Regions from separate parts of the Hoeflea ulvae genome, predicted to be linked through region 1. Evidence: predicted binding sites of a transcription regulator. Region 1 holds the regulator's gene; each other region holds the start of a gene.
The links. The regulator LexA, encoded in region 1, represses DNA repair genes until DNA is damaged. The targets are predictions, from matches to a motif close to TGTTCNNNNTGTGTTCNG.
Positions count from the first base shown of each region.

Region 2: a site for LexA is predicted at 2,703-2,720, ahead of OEG82_RS09890 (ATP-dependent helicase). Genes of this name have one in related genera too.
Region 3: a site for LexA is predicted at 2,441-2,458, ahead of radA (DNA repair protein RadA). Genes of this name have one in related genera too.
Region 4: a site for LexA is predicted at 2,157-2,174, ahead of OEG82_RS08745 (PA0069 family radical SAM protein). Genes of this name have one in related genera too.

Region 1 is NZ_JAOVZQ010000001.1:2,642,176-2,646,424, forward strand. Features, by position in the region: gene OEG82_RS12555 (ComEC/Rec2 family competence protein) at 1-183, shown strand, start outside; gene OEG82_RS12560 (ComEC/Rec2 family competence protein) at 171-1,250, shown strand; gene lexA (transcriptional repressor LexA) at 1,299-2,015, opposite strand; gene OEG82_RS12570 (molybdopterin molybdotransferase MoeA) at 2,126-3,337, opposite strand; gene moaC (cyclic pyranopterin monophosphate synthase MoaC) at 3,342-3,842, opposite strand; gene trpC (indole-3-glycerol phosphate synthase TrpC) at 3,844-4,249, opposite strand, start outside.
Region 2 is NZ_JAOVZQ010000001.1:2,111,357-2,115,605, reverse strand. Features, by position in the region: gene OEG82_RS09890 (ATP-dependent helicase) at 168-2,666, opposite strand; gene OEG82_RS09885 (glyoxalase superfamily protein) at 2,949-3,506, shown strand; gene OEG82_RS09880 (SDR family oxidoreductase) at 3,568-4,249, opposite strand, start outside.
Region 3 is NZ_JAOVZQ010000001.1:3,625,785-3,630,033, reverse strand. Features, by position in the region: gene purF (amidophosphoribosyltransferase) at 1-305, opposite strand, end outside; gene OEG82_RS17265 (CvpA family protein) at 358-918, opposite strand; gene radA (DNA repair protein RadA) at 981-2,390, opposite strand; gene OEG82_RS17255 (methyltransferase family protein) at 2,602-3,042, shown strand; gene OEG82_RS17250 (TetR family transcriptional regulator) at 3,044-3,634, shown strand; gene alr (alanine racemase) at 3,622-4,249, opposite strand, start outside.
Region 4 is NZ_JAOVZQ010000001.1:1,875,667-1,879,915, forward strand. Features, by position in the region: gene OEG82_RS08740 (ribonuclease HII) at 91-735, opposite strand; gene OEG82_RS08745 (PA0069 family radical SAM protein) at 907-2,064, opposite strand; gene OEG82_RS08750 (glycosyltransferase family protein) at 2,259-2,774, shown strand; gene OEG82_RS08755 (4-(cytidine 5'-diphospho)-2-C-methyl-D-erythritol kinase) at 2,784-3,686, opposite strand; gene OEG82_RS08760 (tetratricopeptide repeat protein) at 3,646-4,249, opposite strand, start outside.

The DNA of each region.
Region 1 (4,249 bases):
ATCATCATCATCACCCCGTCGGCCGTGGTCGGTCCGGGCTTCCAGATGTCCTTTGCCGCCACCGCCGCGCTGATTTCGGCCTATGCCGCTCTGGCCGCACGCAGCCGCGACTCAGCGGCCGCCACGCCCGGCCTGTGGGGGGCGCCTGGCCGGTCCGCTGGCTCGTCGTGTTGGCCAAGCTGATGCTCGGCCTGGCCATTACCTCGCTGGTTGCGGGACTGGCCACCGGGCTGTTTTCCGCGCATCATTTTCACCGCGTCGCCGGTCACGGGCTGCTCGCCAATCTGCTGGCGATGCCGCTGGTGACGCTGGTGGTGATGCCTGCCGGACTGGCTGCCATGCTGCTGATGCCTCTCGGCCTTGATGCCGTGCCGCTGCAGGTGATGGGGCAGGGGCTCGAAGCCGTTATCGCCGTTGCCCATCATGTCGACGGTCTCGGCGGCAATCTCAGCGTCGGCCAGATCCCGCTCGCGGCCACCGCCACGGCAGGCGCCGGGCTTGTCGTTCTCGTGTATCTGAGAAGCTGGCTGCGGCTGACGGGCGCGGTGCTGATTGGTCTGGGCGCCGCATTTGCACTTCCGCCGCTGGCAAGCCCGATGCCCGATGTCCTGATCAGCGAAGACGGCAAGCTGGTGGCCCTGGCAGGGTCTGACGGGCTTGCCAGCAATGCCGCGCGTCCCTCGGCCTTCGTGTTCCGGCAGTGGCAGGCTGCGCTGCGGGCGCCGCCGCATCGGCCGCCGGTCTCCCATGCACAGGCCGCAGCGGCCAATGCCGGCCAGCCCGAAAGCCTCGATCTCTTGCTGCGCGCTGCGGCGGAAGCGCCGTCGCGGTTTCACTGCGCCGGGCGCGGTATCTGCGCCGCCATTCATCATCGGGTCCGGGTGATTGCGGTTGATAAGGCGCCGCTGATCGGGGCTGCCTGCGACCGGGCCGACCTCGTGGTGGTGGCGATCCCGGTCTACATGCAGAGTTGTTGGTCCGGCGCGACACTTGTCACCGCGCGCAGCCTGCGCCGCAGCGGCGCCATGACGGTCACCCTGGCAAACAAGCCCGCAGCCGCCCTTGCGGACCAGCCTGTTGAGAAACTGGCAGATCAGTCAGGCGGCAGCCATGTCCGGCAGGCAGGGGGCGCCCCGGGATCGCAGCGGCCGGACTTGCGGATCAGATCGGCCCCGGAAGGCGTCGTCCGGCCCTGGACGGTGCAGCGTTATTACGACTGGCGCAGCCGAAGCTATGATCTGCCCGGTTGAGCAGGCCGCCCGGCCCGGACGGTCTCCCCATCGGTCACAAGGACCTAGTCAGTGGTAGCGGCGGATCAGGCCGACAAGCTTGCCCTGCACCTTGATCCGGTCGGGTCCGAAAATGCGGGTCTCATAGGCCGGGTTGGCGGCCTCCAGCGCGATCGAGGCGCCCTTGCGGCGGAACCGCTTCAGCGTGGCTTCCTCGTCATCGACCAGTGCGACGACGATGTCGCCGGGGCTGGCGCTCGAGACATTGCGGATCACAACGGTGTCGCCATCGAAGATCCCGGCATCGATCATCGAATCGCCCTTGACCTCGAGCGCGTAGTGATCACCGGGCCCGATCATCTCCACCGGCACGGTGATGGTGTGGGTGATGTTCTGGATCGCCGAGATCGGCACACCGGCGGCGATGCGGCCCATCATCGGCACTTCGGCCACCTGCGAGGCCTCGTCATTGGCGGCCGTGGCCCGCCGGACCGGTTCCGGTGTCTTGCCGAGGCTGCCCTCGATGACGCTGGGCGAGAAGCCGCGCCGCGGCTGCAGATTGGCCTGGTAGCTGTCAGGCAGCTTGATCACCTCGAGGGCGCGGGCCCGGTTTGGCAGGCGGCGGATGAAGCCGCGTTCTTCCAGCGCCGTGATCAGCCGGTGGATGCCGGATTTGGACGCCAGGTTGAGCGCATCCTTCATCTCGTCGAAAGAGGGCGGGATGCCGCTTTCTTTCATGCGTTCGTGAATGAAGAGAAGAAGTTCGTGCTGTTTGCGCGTCAACATTGTCGATTTACCCCGGTGGCCGGCCCGATGGTCGGAATGAAACAAAACCAGAACTCAGCTAACATGCTCCATCTGTGTTCCGCAAGGGGTAAAGAAACAATGAAAGAACATCAGGGGCGCAAAACGAGCACGCTGCAAGTAGATCCGGGTTTTGCTGGTAAAGCGAAAGGTGGCCTGACGATCAGGCAGCGGGCGTCGGCAAAGACCTTCATCAGCGACGAATCCTGGCGGTCAAAGGGGGTCGCGCTCAGCGTGCCGTCGGGGCCGGTGGCAAGGTCGGCGCGGATATAGTCCTGACGCAGGTCGTTTTCCGGCATGTCCTTGGTCAATATGGCTTTTTTCATCCTGTCGGGGTCCGGACGTCCGCCCAGCCGGGTCACCAGTGGCTCGAGAAACAGATGCGCGCAGACGAGACTCGAGGCCGGATTTCCCGGCAGTCCCAGCACCCGCATTCCGCCCAGCCGTCCCGACATCAGCGGCTTGCCAGGACGCATGGCGATTCGCCAGAAATCCAGCGCCATTCCACGGCCTGTGAGCGCCTTTTGCACCAGGTCATGATCGCCCACGGAAGCCCCGCCGATGGTCACCAGCACGTCCGCGCCCTGCGCCAGAGCCGAATCAATCGCCGAATCAAGAGCCTCCATCCGGTCGGCGGCAATGCCCAGATCGATGATCTCGGCGCCGGCTTCGCGCGCCAGCGCGGCCACGCCGAAGGTGTTGGAGGCGATGATCTGACCCGGTCCGAGTTCTTCGCCAGGCAGCCGCAACTCGTCGCCGGTGGCGAGAATCGCGACCCGGGGCTTTCGCACCACCGGCAGCGTCGCGTGGTTCATCGCGGCGGCGAAGGTGATGGCGCCGGCATCGAGCAGCCGTCCGGCCTCGAGCCCGACCTTGCCGGTCTCAAAATCAATGCCCGCATCGCGGATATAGCGGCCGGGCACCGGGGCTTCGTTGATCCGGACGGAACCATCATCGAGTTTGTCGGTATTTTCCTGAATGACGATGGCATCTGCGCCTTCGGGCACCGGCGCGCCGGTGAAGATCCGGATCGCCGATTTCGGCGCCAAAGCACCGTCATGGCCGTGTCCGGCGGCAGATTCGCCCTGAAGTGTCAGTATGGCGCCGGCACTGGCTTCTCCGGCGCGCACCGCATAGCCGTCCATGGCCGAGGCCGCAAAGGGAGGGTGGGTGCGCAGCGCCTTGATATCCCGGGCCAGCACCCGGCCGGATGTCCGTGCCAGCGGCAGCATTTCCGGCTCTTGGGGCGCCGCCGCATCCTCCAGGATCCGCCTGAGCGCTTCGTCAACCGGCATCAATGCCATCGGATCATCCCTTCGCCTGCACAACCCAGTCGCCGGATTTGCCGCCGGACTTGGCCAGCACCCGGATACCGCCGATCTCCATGCCCCGGTCCACCGCCTTGGCCATGTCGTAAATCGTCAGGCAGGTCACCGACACCGCAGTCAGCGCTTCCATCTCCACGCCGGTCTTGCCGGTGAGCTTGGCCAGCGCCGAAACCCGCAAGCCGGGCAGGGCCTCGTCGGGCTCGATCTCGACGCCGACCTTGGTCAGCGCCAGCGGATGGCACAGCGGAATGAGGTTTGCGGTCTGCTTGGCGGCCATGATGCCGGCAATCCGCGCGGCCCCGATGACATCGCCCTTCTTCATGTCCCCGGCCAGGATCAGCGCCAGCGTCTCGGGCTTCATCAGCACGAAACCCTCGGCTTCGGCGACGCGCACCGTATCGGCCTTGTCGCCGACATCGACCATGCTCGCCGACCCGTCTTCTGCCAGATGTGTCAGCCGTGCGCCGGTGTCATCGGCCATCTCAGCGCACCGCTTCCGCGGTCTGCCCGGTCAGCAACGCCCTGGTCGCCGCTGCCACATCCGGCTGGCGCATCAGGCTTTCGCCGACCAGGAATGTTTTGATCCCGCTGGTTGCCAGCCGTTCGCAATCGGCAAAGGAGCCGATGCCGCTTTCGCCGACCAGAATGCGGTCGTCCGGCACCAGGGCCGCCAGCCGCTCGGAGACCGTCAGCGACACGTCGAAGGTGCGCAGATTGCGATTGTTGACGCCGAGCAGGCGGCTTTCGAGCCGGAGCGCGCGTTCGGTCTCGGCCTCGTCATGCACCTCGATCAGCGCCGCCATACCCAGGTCTTGGGCCTCGTCTTCCAGCCGCTTTGCGTCGTCATCGGTCAGGCAGGCCATGATGATCAGGATCGCGTCAGCGCCC
Region 2 (4,249 bases), 530 kb from region 1:
CCACCGTCATTCCGCACCTGATGCGGCATCCAGCCAGCTCAAGTCCTTGAGCTGTATGAGTCTCATGCCCCGGCAGAAGCCGGGTCAGCTGGATACCGGGTCAAGCCCGGCATGACAGAGACATGATCAACCATGCGATCGAACGGAGCAGAACTTGAACGCGATTGCTAACCCACCCGCTCGACAAACCCGTCCAGCACCCGTTTCTGGCCGGCCTTGTCGAAATCGATGGTCAGCTTGTTGCCGTCGATGACGGCGATGTTGCCGTTGCCGAATTTGAGGTGGAAGACGCGGTCGCCGACCGTGTAGGCCGAGGTGGTGCCGGTGGATTTGGCCACCAGCTCGCCATCGATGGTGGAGCCGCCGCGCGGGCCGGATTCGCCGTAGGCTATGCGCTCGACCGAAGGGCCCGAACGGGTTCCCCAATTGTCGCGGGCGGCGTCGGTCTTGTTGGCTTGGGCGCGTTTCCAGCCCGGGGTGTTGTAATTGCCGGAAAACGGTTCGGCGCGGTCAAAGCGCGAGGCGCCATAGGGGCCGCCGGACTGGCCCCCAAAGCTTCCGCCTCTGCCATAGCCGCCATAGCCGGTGTCGATGTCGGCGACCTCGACATGGGCTTCGGGCAATTCATCCAGAAACCGCGATGGCAGCGTCGATTGCCACAGCCCGTGAATGCGGCGGTTGGAAACGAACCAGATGTGGCAGAACAGCTTTGCGCGGGTCAGCCCGACATAGGCGAGACGGCGCTCTTCCTCGAGCCCCGAACGGCCGCCCTCATCAAGCGCGCGCTGGTGCGGGAAGAGGCCCTCTTCCCAGCCGGGCAGGAACACTGTCTCGAATTCCAGCCCCTTGGCCGAGTGCAGCGTCATGATCGAGACCGCATCGAGATCGGGATTGTTGTCCTTGTCCATGACCAGCGCCACATGCTCGAGAAAGGCACGCATGGATTCAAAGCCGGAAATGGTCTCGACCAGCTCTTTCAGGTTTTCCAGCCGCGTCGGTGCATCGGCGGAGCGGTCGTTCTGCCACATCTCGGTGTAGCCGGATTCCTCCAGAATGGTTTCGGCCAGTTCGTGGCCCGGCGTGGTTTCCAGCATGGACTGCCAGCGGGTAAACATCTCGACCACATCGGTGAGTGACTTGCGCGGCCGGGGCTTGAGCTCGTCAGTCAGGATCAGGTCGCGGGCGGCGGCCAGCATCGGCACGCCGCGGCCACGGGCGACATCATGCACCTGCCGCACGGCCGCCTCGCCCAGTCCGCGCTTGGGGACATTGACGATGCGCTCAAAGGCAAGGTCGTCGGCGGGCTGGCTGACGACACGGAAAAACGCCATGGCGTCGCGGATTTCCTGGCGTTCATAGAAGCGCGGACCGCCGATGACCCTGTAATTCAGGCCAAGCGTGACGAAACGTTCCTCGAATTCGCGCATCTGGAACGAGGCGCGGACCAGGATCGCCATGTTGTTGAGCGCCCGGCCCTTGTTTTGCGCCTGCTCGATTTCCTCACCAACGGCGCGGGCCTCTTCCTCCGAATCCCAGGCGGCATGCACCTGCACGCGTTCGTGATCGGGGTCGGACTGCTCGGTGAACAGGGTTTTTCCCAGCCGGCCCTCATTATGGGCGATCAGATGGCCGGCAGCGCCGAGAATGTGCTCGGTGGAACGGTAGTTGCGCTCCAGCCGGATTACCTTGGCGCCGGGAAAATCCTTGTCAAAGCGCAGGATGTTTTCGACTTCGGCGCCGCGCCAGCCATAGATCGACTGGTCGTCATCGCCGACGCAGCAGATGTTTGGCCGCTCCGGCGCGGTCCGCTGCGCCAGGAGCCTGAGCCACATATATTGCGCGGTGTTGGTGTCCTGGTACTCGTCGACCAGGATGAAGCGAAATTTCTGCTGATATTCCTTCAGCACATCGGGATGGGCGCGGAACATGCGGATCGGCAGGCACAGAAGATCGCCGAAATCGGCAGCATTGAGTGTCTGCAGGCGTTCCTGATAGGCGGTGTAGAGCGCCCTGCCCTTGCCATGGGCAAAGCCGCGGCTGTCGCCTTCGGGAATCTCGGCAGGCCCGAGCCCCTTGTTCTTCCAGCCGTCGATCATCTGGGCGAATTGCCGCGCCGGCCAGCGCTTGTCGTCAATGCCTTCGGCCTGGATCAGCTGCTTGCACAGCCGCACCACATCGTCGGTGTCCAGAATGGTGAAATCGGATCTGAGCCCCACCAGTTCGGCATGACGGCGCAAGAGCTTGACGCCGATCGAGTGGAAGGTGCCGAGCCAGGGCATGCCCTCGACCGCGCCGCCGACCAGCACGCTGACGCGCTCCTTCATCTCGCGCGCGGCCTTGTTGGTGAAGGTGACGGAGAGGATCTGCGACGGGTAGGCCAGGCCGAGATTGAGGATATGGGCGATGCGGGTGGTCAGAACCCTTGTCTTGCCGGTGCCGGCCCCGGCGAGCACCAGAACCGGGCCTTCGATGGATTCCACCGCATCGGCCTGCTCGGGATTGAGACCGGAGAGGTAGTTCGGCGTTGGCCGCGAGGCATTGCGCGCGGCAACAGCGCGCGCCGCAATCGAGCCGCCCTGGCTTGCCGGAGGGTTGGCTGCAGGCGGGGGAGCGGGCGCCGGATCATCGTCGCCGAAAAACGGAATGTCGTCATCTGCTGGGTTCATACCCGTGAATGTAGTGATTCGGGGGAGAAAGACCAGTGTTCGCGGTTCATTCCGGTGCTTGAAGCGCCGGGCTCAACAACTTGTGAGCCGCCACACCACCGGACTGAGGCTTGACCAGCATTGGCAGTTGAGAAACAATCTGGCCACGGCCAGCGCTGCCGGCAGTCCGCGCCTCATTGAGGTTTGGCGAAAGCGCGTCTTGTTTTTCCGGTTCTCCTGATCGGCGAAAAAGTCAGCAATGCGGACACTGATCATCCTCTTCGCCGCAGACAGGATTGGACTATGCGAACATATCTCGATGCAAAAGCCATGGCTTCAGCCATGCGCGAGCGGCTGGCCGGCACAGGCGTTGCCATTACTCACAGCCAGGCGCTGGAAATCGTGGCCCGTCAATTCGGCTTCGACACCTGGAACATTCTGGCGGCGCGGATCGCGGCAAGCCCGGAAACCCGCGACGATAGCGGCATCGGGCTGGAAGCGGCGGCCCCGATCATCCGGATTTTCGACGAAGCCAAGGCACGCGAATTCTATCTCGAATTTCTCGGCTGCAGCGTCGACTGGGAGCACCGTTTCGGGCCCGATGCGCCTCTCTACATGCAGGTGTCCCGCGGGGCGATGGTGCTGCATCTGAGCGAGCATTCGGGCGACGCCACGCCGGGCGCCAATGCGGTGGTCTTTGCCAGAGACGTCGAAAAACTGCATGGCGAACTCCTGGCGCACAATTACCGCTACAACCGGCCGGGCCTGCAGAAGCAGGATTGGGGGCTCGAGATGCAGGTGACCGATCCGTTCAGCAACCGGCTGCGTTTCATCGAACGCAAAGCGGCGCAGGAAACCTGATCCGAAGCCTCCGGGAAGCAGCCTGCTTTCCTGCCAATGCGGGAAAGCAGGCTGTGCGCCGCTACCAAGGCGTCTCGCCGTCAGGCTCGACGAAGCGGCCAGAGCCTTCGTGATCAAGCGCGAAGCGAACAGGCAAGCGGGCCCCCTCCTCCGGCGTCATGGTGCCATAGCCGGTGAGATCGGTCTTGACGAAGCCGGGGCTCACGGAGTTGACCCTGATCGACGTGCCTCTCAGTTCCTCGTGAAGCTCGATCGTCAGCATGTTCAGTGCGGCCTTGGAGGCGTTGTAGCCGATGAACCGGTTGGCATAGTAGGGCGAGGACGGATCACCGTTGAGCGTCAGCGACCCCAGCGAACTGGCAAGATTGACGATCCGGCCGGCGGGCGCCTTGCGCAACAGCGGCAGGAAGGCCTGGGTGACCGCCAATGTGCCGAGGAAATTGGTGTCCATCACCTTGCGCACCGCCTCGAGCGAGGCTTTTCCCGGGGCTGCGTCGGCGAAATCGAAGATGCCGGCATTGTTGACCAGAATGTCGAGCCGCCCATGCAAGCCTGCAACCTTTTCGACGGCGGCGGCGATGCCTGACCAGTCGCAGAGGTCGATGTGCAGGGCGCTTGCGCTCAGCCCCTCGTCCGCCAGATCCGCAAGGGCCTTTCTGGCGCGGTCGTCGTCACGCGCGCCGATGATTATATCAACACCGGCCTGGGCCAGTTGCCGTGCAATCTCGAGCCCGATTCCCTTG
Region 3 (4,249 bases), 980 kb from region 1:
CGCAGGCCTTCGCCGCCGGTGGTGGAATAGCGGGTATGGCCGATGGCGCGGTCGCCGGGCAGGCGGTCCATGACCGAGCGCTTGGTGAAGGTGTCGCCGATCAGGCCGACATGGCGCTCGACCGAAAACTGCTGGCCGTCAAAGGCGACGATGCCGGCCGCTTCCTGGCCACGATGCTGAAGCGCATGCAGCCCCAGCGTGACGACGGCCGCGGCCTCGGGCTTGCCGAATATTCCGAATACGCCACATTCGTCATGGAAACAGTCGGCTTCGTTGTCGACCGGTTTCAATCCAGTGTCTGTCATCGGTATCGAACCTTTTTCTAGACCGGCCGGATTGATCCCCGACCGGAATCACTCATCCGCTCGTGGCGGGCGCCTCGTCGATGGCGGGGTCTTCTGCCCCGCCGCCGCGCAGGCGTTCAAGGATCGTTGCATCCGCATCATCGGGCAACATGTTGATCAGCTTGGTCCCGAGCGAATCGAGCATCGGCTTCGATTTCGCCGTCGCCACCCATTCGGGCTGTTTCGGCGCGGCCACGAGCCAATTGAAGAACAACATGGCGACAACCACCAGCAACACGCCGCGGGCAGCGCCAAAAACAAAACCAAGGGTCCGGTCGAGTGCGCCGATGCGGCTGTCGATGATGAAATCGGCAATCCGCATGGTGATGTAGGACACGATGATCAGCGCGATCAGGAACACCACCGCAGCCGAACCAATCATGGCGATCTTGTCGGACGAGGTGTATTTGAGCGCGAAAGGGGTCAGGATCGGATAGAGGAAATAGGCAGCGGCAGCCGCGGCGATCCAGGAAGCGACGGCCAGAACCTCGCGTGAAAATCCACGCACCATGGCAAGCACTGCCGAAAACAGCGTGATACCAAGCAGGATGGCGTCAAGAAGGGTAATAGGCATGAAATCGCGTTCCGTTCAGTCGCTGCCCGCCATCGCCGCTTCGGGCATCAGATGGGCTGAATTCAGTTTTCGTCCTCGTCACCTTCAGTCAGCTGCGCCGCTTTCGATCCGGCGATGCGCGCCACAAGATCGGCCAGCGTTTCCATCAGTGCCAGACCTGCACCCGATTTGGAAGGCAGGTCGGCGGATCCCGACGGCAACACTGCATTGGCGAAGCCCAGCTTTTCGGCCTCCTTCAGCCGTAAACCTGTTTGCGCCACTGGCCGGATGGCTCCTGACAGGCTGACTTCGCCGAAATAGACGCAATCGGCAGGAAGGGCAAGCCCGGCGAGAGAGGAAACCAGGGCTGCGGCCACAGCTAAATCCGCGGCCGGTTCGGTGATCCGGTACCCACCGGCGATATTGAGGTAGACATCATGGCTGCCAAGGCGCACGCCGCAATGGGCTTCAAGCACGGCCAGGATCATCGCCAGGCGCGAGGAATCCCAGCCGATCACCGCACGCCGCGGGGTGCCGAGGCTCGATGGCGCCACCAGTGCCTGGACTTCGACCAGCACCGGCCTTGTGCCCTCGATGCCGGCAAAGACCGCAGCACCTGGCGATTTGGCATTGCGTTCGCCCAGGAACAGCTCTGACGGGTTGGCGACTTCGCGCAAGCCCTTGTCGGACATCTCGAAAACGCCGATCTCGTCGGTGGCGCCGAAGCGATTCTTGACGGTGCGCAGAATGCGGTAGTGATGGCCGCGGTCGCCTTCGAAATAAAGCACCGCATCGACCATGTGTTCGACCACCCGCGGCCCGGCAATCTGGCCGTCCTTGGTGACATGGCCGACCAGCACCATGGCGGCCCCGGTCTGCTTGGCGTAGCGGACCATGGCGTGCACGCCGGTGCGGACCTGGGTCACCGTGCCCGGCGCCGATCCGGCAAGGTCGCTCCACAGCGTCTGGATCGAATCGATGATGACAAAATCCGGGCGCTTGCCGTCGGCCAGCGTGGCGAGGATGTCCTCGACATTGGTTTCGGCGGCCAGCAGCACGCCTGAATCGGCGGCCCCCAGCCGTTGCGCCCGGAGCCGCACCTGGGCCACGGCTTCCTCGCCCGAGACATAGATCACCCGGTGGCCCTGGCGCGCCAAGGCAGCCGCGGCCTGCATCAGCAGCGTCGACTTGCCGATGCCGGGATCGCCGCCGACCAGCACCGCAGAACCGCGGACAAAGCCGCCGCCGGTGGCCCGGTCGAGCTCGTTGATCAGGGTGGAGATGCGCGGCGCTTCCTCGATTTCACCGGCCAGGCTCGCCAGCGCCACCGGCCGGCCCTTTCGCATCGCGGTGCCCGGACCACCGCCGACGCCGCCGGTCGCGTCATCCTCGACGATGGTGTTCCACTCACCGCAGCCGTCGCATTTGCCGGCCCAGCGTGAATGGACGGTGCCACAGGACTGGCAGACGAATTGAACGCGTGCTTTGGCCAAGAGCCGGATCTCCTTGTTGCTGCTGACGGTTTGTCAGGAAGATGCGAGTATGTCCACTGTTTGTTCCTGTTTTCTGACTGATTTCCCGGACCCGTAAGTACGGCAAGTGTTTTGTGGACACGCAGGATCCTGCCCTTGAGTGCAATCGCTTGCCAGTCGAGGTATTTAAGTAATAAAATGAGATATATTATCATTTATCAGGAGAATGATCATGCTGTCTCTTCCACCGGTTCACGTGCTGCTGCTTGTGATTCTGATCAAGGCGATTTTTCTGGCCGGCATCGGTCCCCAGCTTCTCCACCGGCCCGACGTGCTGTGGGGGCTTGTGCCGCTGATTGCCGGCCTCTGGCTGCTGGTTTCGGCCCGGCTTGCATTCTTGCGGTCAAAGACCACCATCATGACATTCGACCGTCCGGAGAAGCTGGTGACCTCCGGACCCTTCGCGTTGACCCGCAACCCGATGTATCTCGGTTTCCTGCTGCTCCTGGTGGGTGTTACGGTTCTGGCTGGCTATGCTGCCGGCATCGTGGCGCCGCTCGTGTTCTTTCTCTTGGCCAGGTTCTGGTACATTCCTTTCGAGGAAAGGGCTGCGGAGGAGGTCTTTGGTTCGGAGTATGCCGCCTACAAGGCGCGAACCAGGCGATGGATCTGAGATGGCGCGTCCACAAGCCGATGCTGATGCGCGACGACACGCGCTGCTTGCCGCTGCCGAAAGGGTATTGAAAGCCAACCGGGGGCGGCGGCTGGTAATGTCCGACGTGGCTGCGGAGGCGGGAATGTCGCAATCCTATGCCTATCGGTTCTTCGCCGACAAGAATGCCCTGATCGCGGCGATGGCCGAAAACTGGTTTGATGATGTTTCCCAAGCCGTTCGGGCGCTTGTCTGCGGGCCCGGACCGGTCGGATCGCGGCTGGAGGATTTCGTGCTTGTTCAGATGCGGATGAAATGCGCCACGCATGACGCGGATCCGGTGCTGTTTGCCGCCTATCTGGACCTTGCGTCCGGACATGGAGACATCGCCATGACACATGTGCATGAGATGGAGAGGGTGCTGACCGCTTTGATGGCCGAACGGTTTCCCGACCGCGATGCGGCTGCCGCGGCAAGGGTGTTCAACGATGCCACGCGCATGTTCCGCGACCCTTATGTGATTGCCCGGATGCGGCCGCTGATCACTGAAGACCGTGCGCGGGCGGTGGTTGCCACTGTGCTTGCCGGGCTCGAGAGCGGTCAGTCCACGTAGGTGCGTGCATGACGCTGGCCGAGGCTGGTCAGCAGTTCATAGCTGATGGTGCCCGCCGCGGTTGCGGCTTCCTCCAGCGTGATGGTTGGCCCCAGAAGCTCGACCCAATCCCCGGCATTGACACAATCCTCGGGCACGTCGGTGACGTCAAACATGGTCAGATCCATGGTAATCTTGCCGATCACCGGGACACGGGTGCCATTGAACGCGCCGAACGCCCCCTGCGGCACGGCCGAGCGCAGCGGAACGCCGGAGCCGGAGCCCGAGCGGTGGAAGCCGTCGGCATAGCCCACACCGCACACGGCGATGCGGCTGTCGCGGCTGAAGCGGTGACTGGCGCCGTAGCTCACGGTCTCCCCCGCCCGGGCGTGGCGGATCACCAGCACGCGGGCTTCCGCCGTCACCACCGGGGCCATCCGGTTGGGCACGCCCGACACCGGCTCACCGCCATAAAGCGCAATGCCGGGCCGGGTCATGTCATGATGCGCGGCGGAGCCGAGATGAATGCCGGCAGAATTGGCGAGACTGGCCTCCACCCCGGCAAAGCACGGCCTGAGTCCCTGGAAAATCCGGATCTGTTCGGCATTGAGCGGATGCGCGGAATCGTCGGCACAG
Region 4 (4,249 bases), 770 kb from region 1:
ACAGACTGAGTTAAGGCCGGGATCGTTTCCCGGCCTTTTTCGTTTCTTCGGTTCGGTGTCGTCAAAAGCGCATTGCCGTGCGTGCTGCGGTCAGTCCTTGCGCATCGGCCGGAAGGTCATCCTGTGCAGCGGGCAGGGGCCGTGATCGGCCAGCGCCTTGAGATGTTTCGGCGCGCCGTAGCCCATATGGCTGTCAAAACCGTAATGCGGGTGGTCAAGTGCCGCCCGCGTCATCATCCGGTCGCGCGTCACCTTGGCGACGATCGAGGCTGCGGCAATCGACAGGCAGCGCGAATCGCCCTTGACCAGCGCCCGGGCCATGCAATCTAACCCCGGCGGCACGTCGCGGCCGTCGACCAGGGCGAACCCGGCACGGGTCGGCAGGGCTGCCAGCGCCCGGCGCATGGCGGTGAGGCTGGCGATGCGGATATCGGTGGCCTCGATCTCGCGCGCCGAGGCGGTGGCGAACGCCACCTGTGACGTGGCCAGGATGGCTTCGTACAGCGCTTCCCGGGCTTGCCGTTTGAGCAGCTTGGAATCGTTGAGGCCGTCGGGGATCGCGTTGAAATCCAGAATGACGGCGGCAGCGACAACCGGTCCTGCAAGCGGTCCGCGCCCGGCCTCGTCAACGCCGGCCACCAAGCCGAAACCGCTTTGGACAGCATGCTGCTCAAAGCGATAATCGGGCATCGCCGGGTAGTCTGGAAACAGGGAATCAGGCGGGGTACGAGCCATGTTGCGGCAAACTCGCACACCCGCCTGATCCTCTGCAAGGCCCGGCGGCGGGACGGGTTGCCGCACGGGCGCCGGACCGCCCTGTAACGGGGCGGCGGACGGTCCGGATGGGGTGTCGCGCATGGTCACACCATGCATGAAAAGCGTCTCATGGCCCCGCGAACCGGGGCTCTACAGCAGGCTCAACTGAACCCCTTCGCCATGCGGCGGCACGAAGTGATCGGTCCGCAACGGCGATTTTCGCAGATTGAGGCCAAGCCGCTTCGCAGTCAGCTCGAAGCGCCGGGAAATCTGCCAGGCATAGGGCCCTGTCCCGCGCATCCGAGTGCCGAATTCGGCGTCATAGTCCTTGCCGCCGCGCATCGAGCGGACCAGCGACATCACGTGCCGGTAGCGGTCCGGGTAATGCCGCAGCAGCCAGTCGCGAAACAGCGGGCTGACTTCGATCGGCAGCCGCAGCATGACATAGCCCGCAGCATCCGCACCCGCCGCCTTGGCGGAATCGAGAATGCGTTCGATCTCGTGATCATTGAGGCCCGGAATCACCGGTGCCGCCATTACCGAGACCGGAATGCCGGCCTGCGAAAGCGCGCGGATCGCCTCCAGCCGCTTTTCCGGCGTGGACGCCCGCGGCTCCAGGGTGCGGGCCAGCTTGCGGTCGAGCGTTGTCACCGACAGCGCCACCCGGGCAAGTCCCTTTGCGGCCATGCGCGACAGGATGTCGATGTCGCGCACCACCAGCGCCGATTTGGTGACGATGCCGACGGGATGGCCGGCCGCTTCCAGCACCTCGAGCAATTGCCGGGTGATCCGCCATTGCCGCTCGACCGGCTGGTAGGGGTCGGTGTTGGTGCCGATGGCGATCGGCTGCACCTTGTAGCCCGGCTTCGACAGTTCCCGCTCCAGAAGCCGCGGCGCGTCGGGCTTGGCAAACAGCTTGGCCTCGAAGTCGACGCCGGCCGACAGCCCCATATAGGCGTGGGTGGGCCGGGCGAAACAATAGACGCAGCCATGCTCGCAACCGCGATAGGGATTGATCGAGCGGTCGAAGGACAGGTCCGGCGACTGGTTCTTGGTGATGATGGTGCGCGGCTTTTCGATCTGCACTTCGGTCTTGAACGGCGCCAGCTCCTCGAGGCTGCTCCAGCCGTCGTCAAACACCTCGCAGGTGGAGATCTCGAAGCGGCCCGACATGTTGAGCCCGGCGCCGCGGCCGCGAATGCGGTCATCAGTCAGGCGCATGCCGCTTGCCACAACCTGCGCATCCGCTTCGCCGGCGGTCAGGCCGGGTGCGAAAGCTGTCTGTTTCAACGTCGAAAGGCTTGGCATAAGACCTCCATACGCCCCGAAGCGGGGACAAAAAATCTGTGGCGCGGCGAAGAGATGTGCCGGTCAGGTGACTATATTCCTATCGCAAAAAACGGAACATAGCAAGAACATTAATCAGCGCACACCAGCGAAACGGAATTGATTAACGGATTCAACCGGCTGGCAACTTGCCGGCGCTTGATCTAAAAGAACCCATGATCAGCGTTTTCATCGAATGCAGCAATGACGAGAAGGCACTGGCGGTGACGCTGGCAGCGCTTGTCCATGGCGCGGTCGAGGGTCTTGTCGCCGAAGTGGTGATTCTCGATCGCGGTTCAAGTGACGGCAGCGCCGTTCTCGCCGATGCGGCCGGATGCCGGTTCCTCGACAATCCGGATCTGCGCGAAACGGTGGCCTCGGCTCGGGGAGACTGGCTGCTGCTGATCCAGCCGGGCGCACGGCCCTTGCTGGGCTGGGTCGATCATATCGGCCAGCATATGGCGGTGTCCGAGCAGCCGGCGCGGCTGCGGCCCTCGCGTGAATACAGGCTGCCGTTCTTCAAGCGGTTCGGCCGCCGCGTGTCGGCGCTGGAACACGGCGTGCTGATGCCAAAACGCCAGGCGATAGCAAATTCCGGATCCGGCCAGACGCTGGAAAGCCTCGGCCGTGGCCTGGCGATGAAGCGGCTCAATTGCGAAATCGTCCCGGCCTCGGTGCTGGCGCTGTCCTGACGGCTCAGATCAGCCCGGAGACAGTGTCCGGGTCGCTTCGATGAACCAGCCCGGCCTTGCCGCCCGCATGTGCTGCGCCGCCGCCTCTGCGGCCTCTGCGGAGGCATAGAGCCCAAAGCAGGTGGCGCCCGAGCCTGACATCCGCGCAAGCAGCGTGCCGCTGTCAGCAAGCATTGCAAGGCAGACTGAGATATCGGGAACCAGCCGCATTGCCGGAGCCTGCAGATCGTTGCGGGTCTGCGCCAGCCAGTCAATGAACCCGTCCCTGTCGGCCAGGCTCCCGGGCGCGGGCAGGGCGGCGTTGTCGCGGCGCTCGAGTTTCGAGAAAACAGCTGGTGTCGAGACGCCGACGCGCGGATTGACGATCACCATGTCGAGCCCGAAGTCCGGTGCAACCGGTTCGAGCCTTTCGCCGATGCCGCGGGCAATCAGCGGTTTTCCGTGCAGGCACATCGGCACGTCGGCGCCGAGCGAAAGCGCGATCGCCGACAGTGTTTCGGGGGTCGGCGCAAATTTCCAGACCCGGCACAGCGCTTTCAGCGTCGCAGCCGCATCGGCCGAGCCGCCGCCAATGCCGGAGGCGACGGGAAGCCGCTTGTCGAGCCGGATCCGCACCGCTGCGGCGTCAATGCCGTCACGCAGCGCCGCCGCGCGCAGGGCGTCACGGGCGCGGACAACCAGATTGGTATGCGCATCCTCGTTCGAAAGGCCGGCGGCTTCCGGCCCGTCGAGATCGAAGCCGTCACGGTCGCAGAGTTCCACCGACACCCGGTCGCCCAGATCGGTGAAAACCACCAGGCTTTCGATCAAATGATAGCCGTCCGCCCGCTGTCCGGTGACATGCAGCGCCAGATTGACCTTCGCCGGCGCCTCAGCCGTGAGCATAAGGCCGCGTGTTGCCATGCAGCGCAGGTGCGGCGTGGCCGGCCGGGGCCTGCCCGGCATGGCGCGGTTCGCCATGGGCCGGCTCAAGCCACGTCTTCTTGTCGGCGCCTGCCCCGTCTGCCTGCGGCAGTGCAGGGGCGCTGTCCTTGGCCCCGCCATTGTCGGCGGCCGGGATCGCCGGCTCCAGCGGCGGCAGGCCTTCGTTCAGCTTCAGCTCGATCTTCGGCTTGAGATCTTCCTCGGGATCATTGGCGAGCGCCCGCTTCCACTGAAACGTTGCTTCCAGCTCGCGCCCGACACGCCAATAGGCGTCGCCGAGATGATCATTGATGGTCGGGTCCGCCGGCTTGAGTTCGACGGCGCGCTCGAGCTCGCGCACCGCGTCGTCATATTGCGACAGCCGGTAATGCGCCCAGCCGAGCGAATCGACGATATAGCCGTCATTTGGCCTCAGATCGACGGCGGCACGGATCATGTCCATGCCCTCTTCGAGATTGATGTTCATGTCGATCCAGGAATAGCCCAGATAATTCATCACCTGCGGCTGATCCGGATAGAGCTCCAGAGCCCGCTTGAAATGCGCCTCCGCC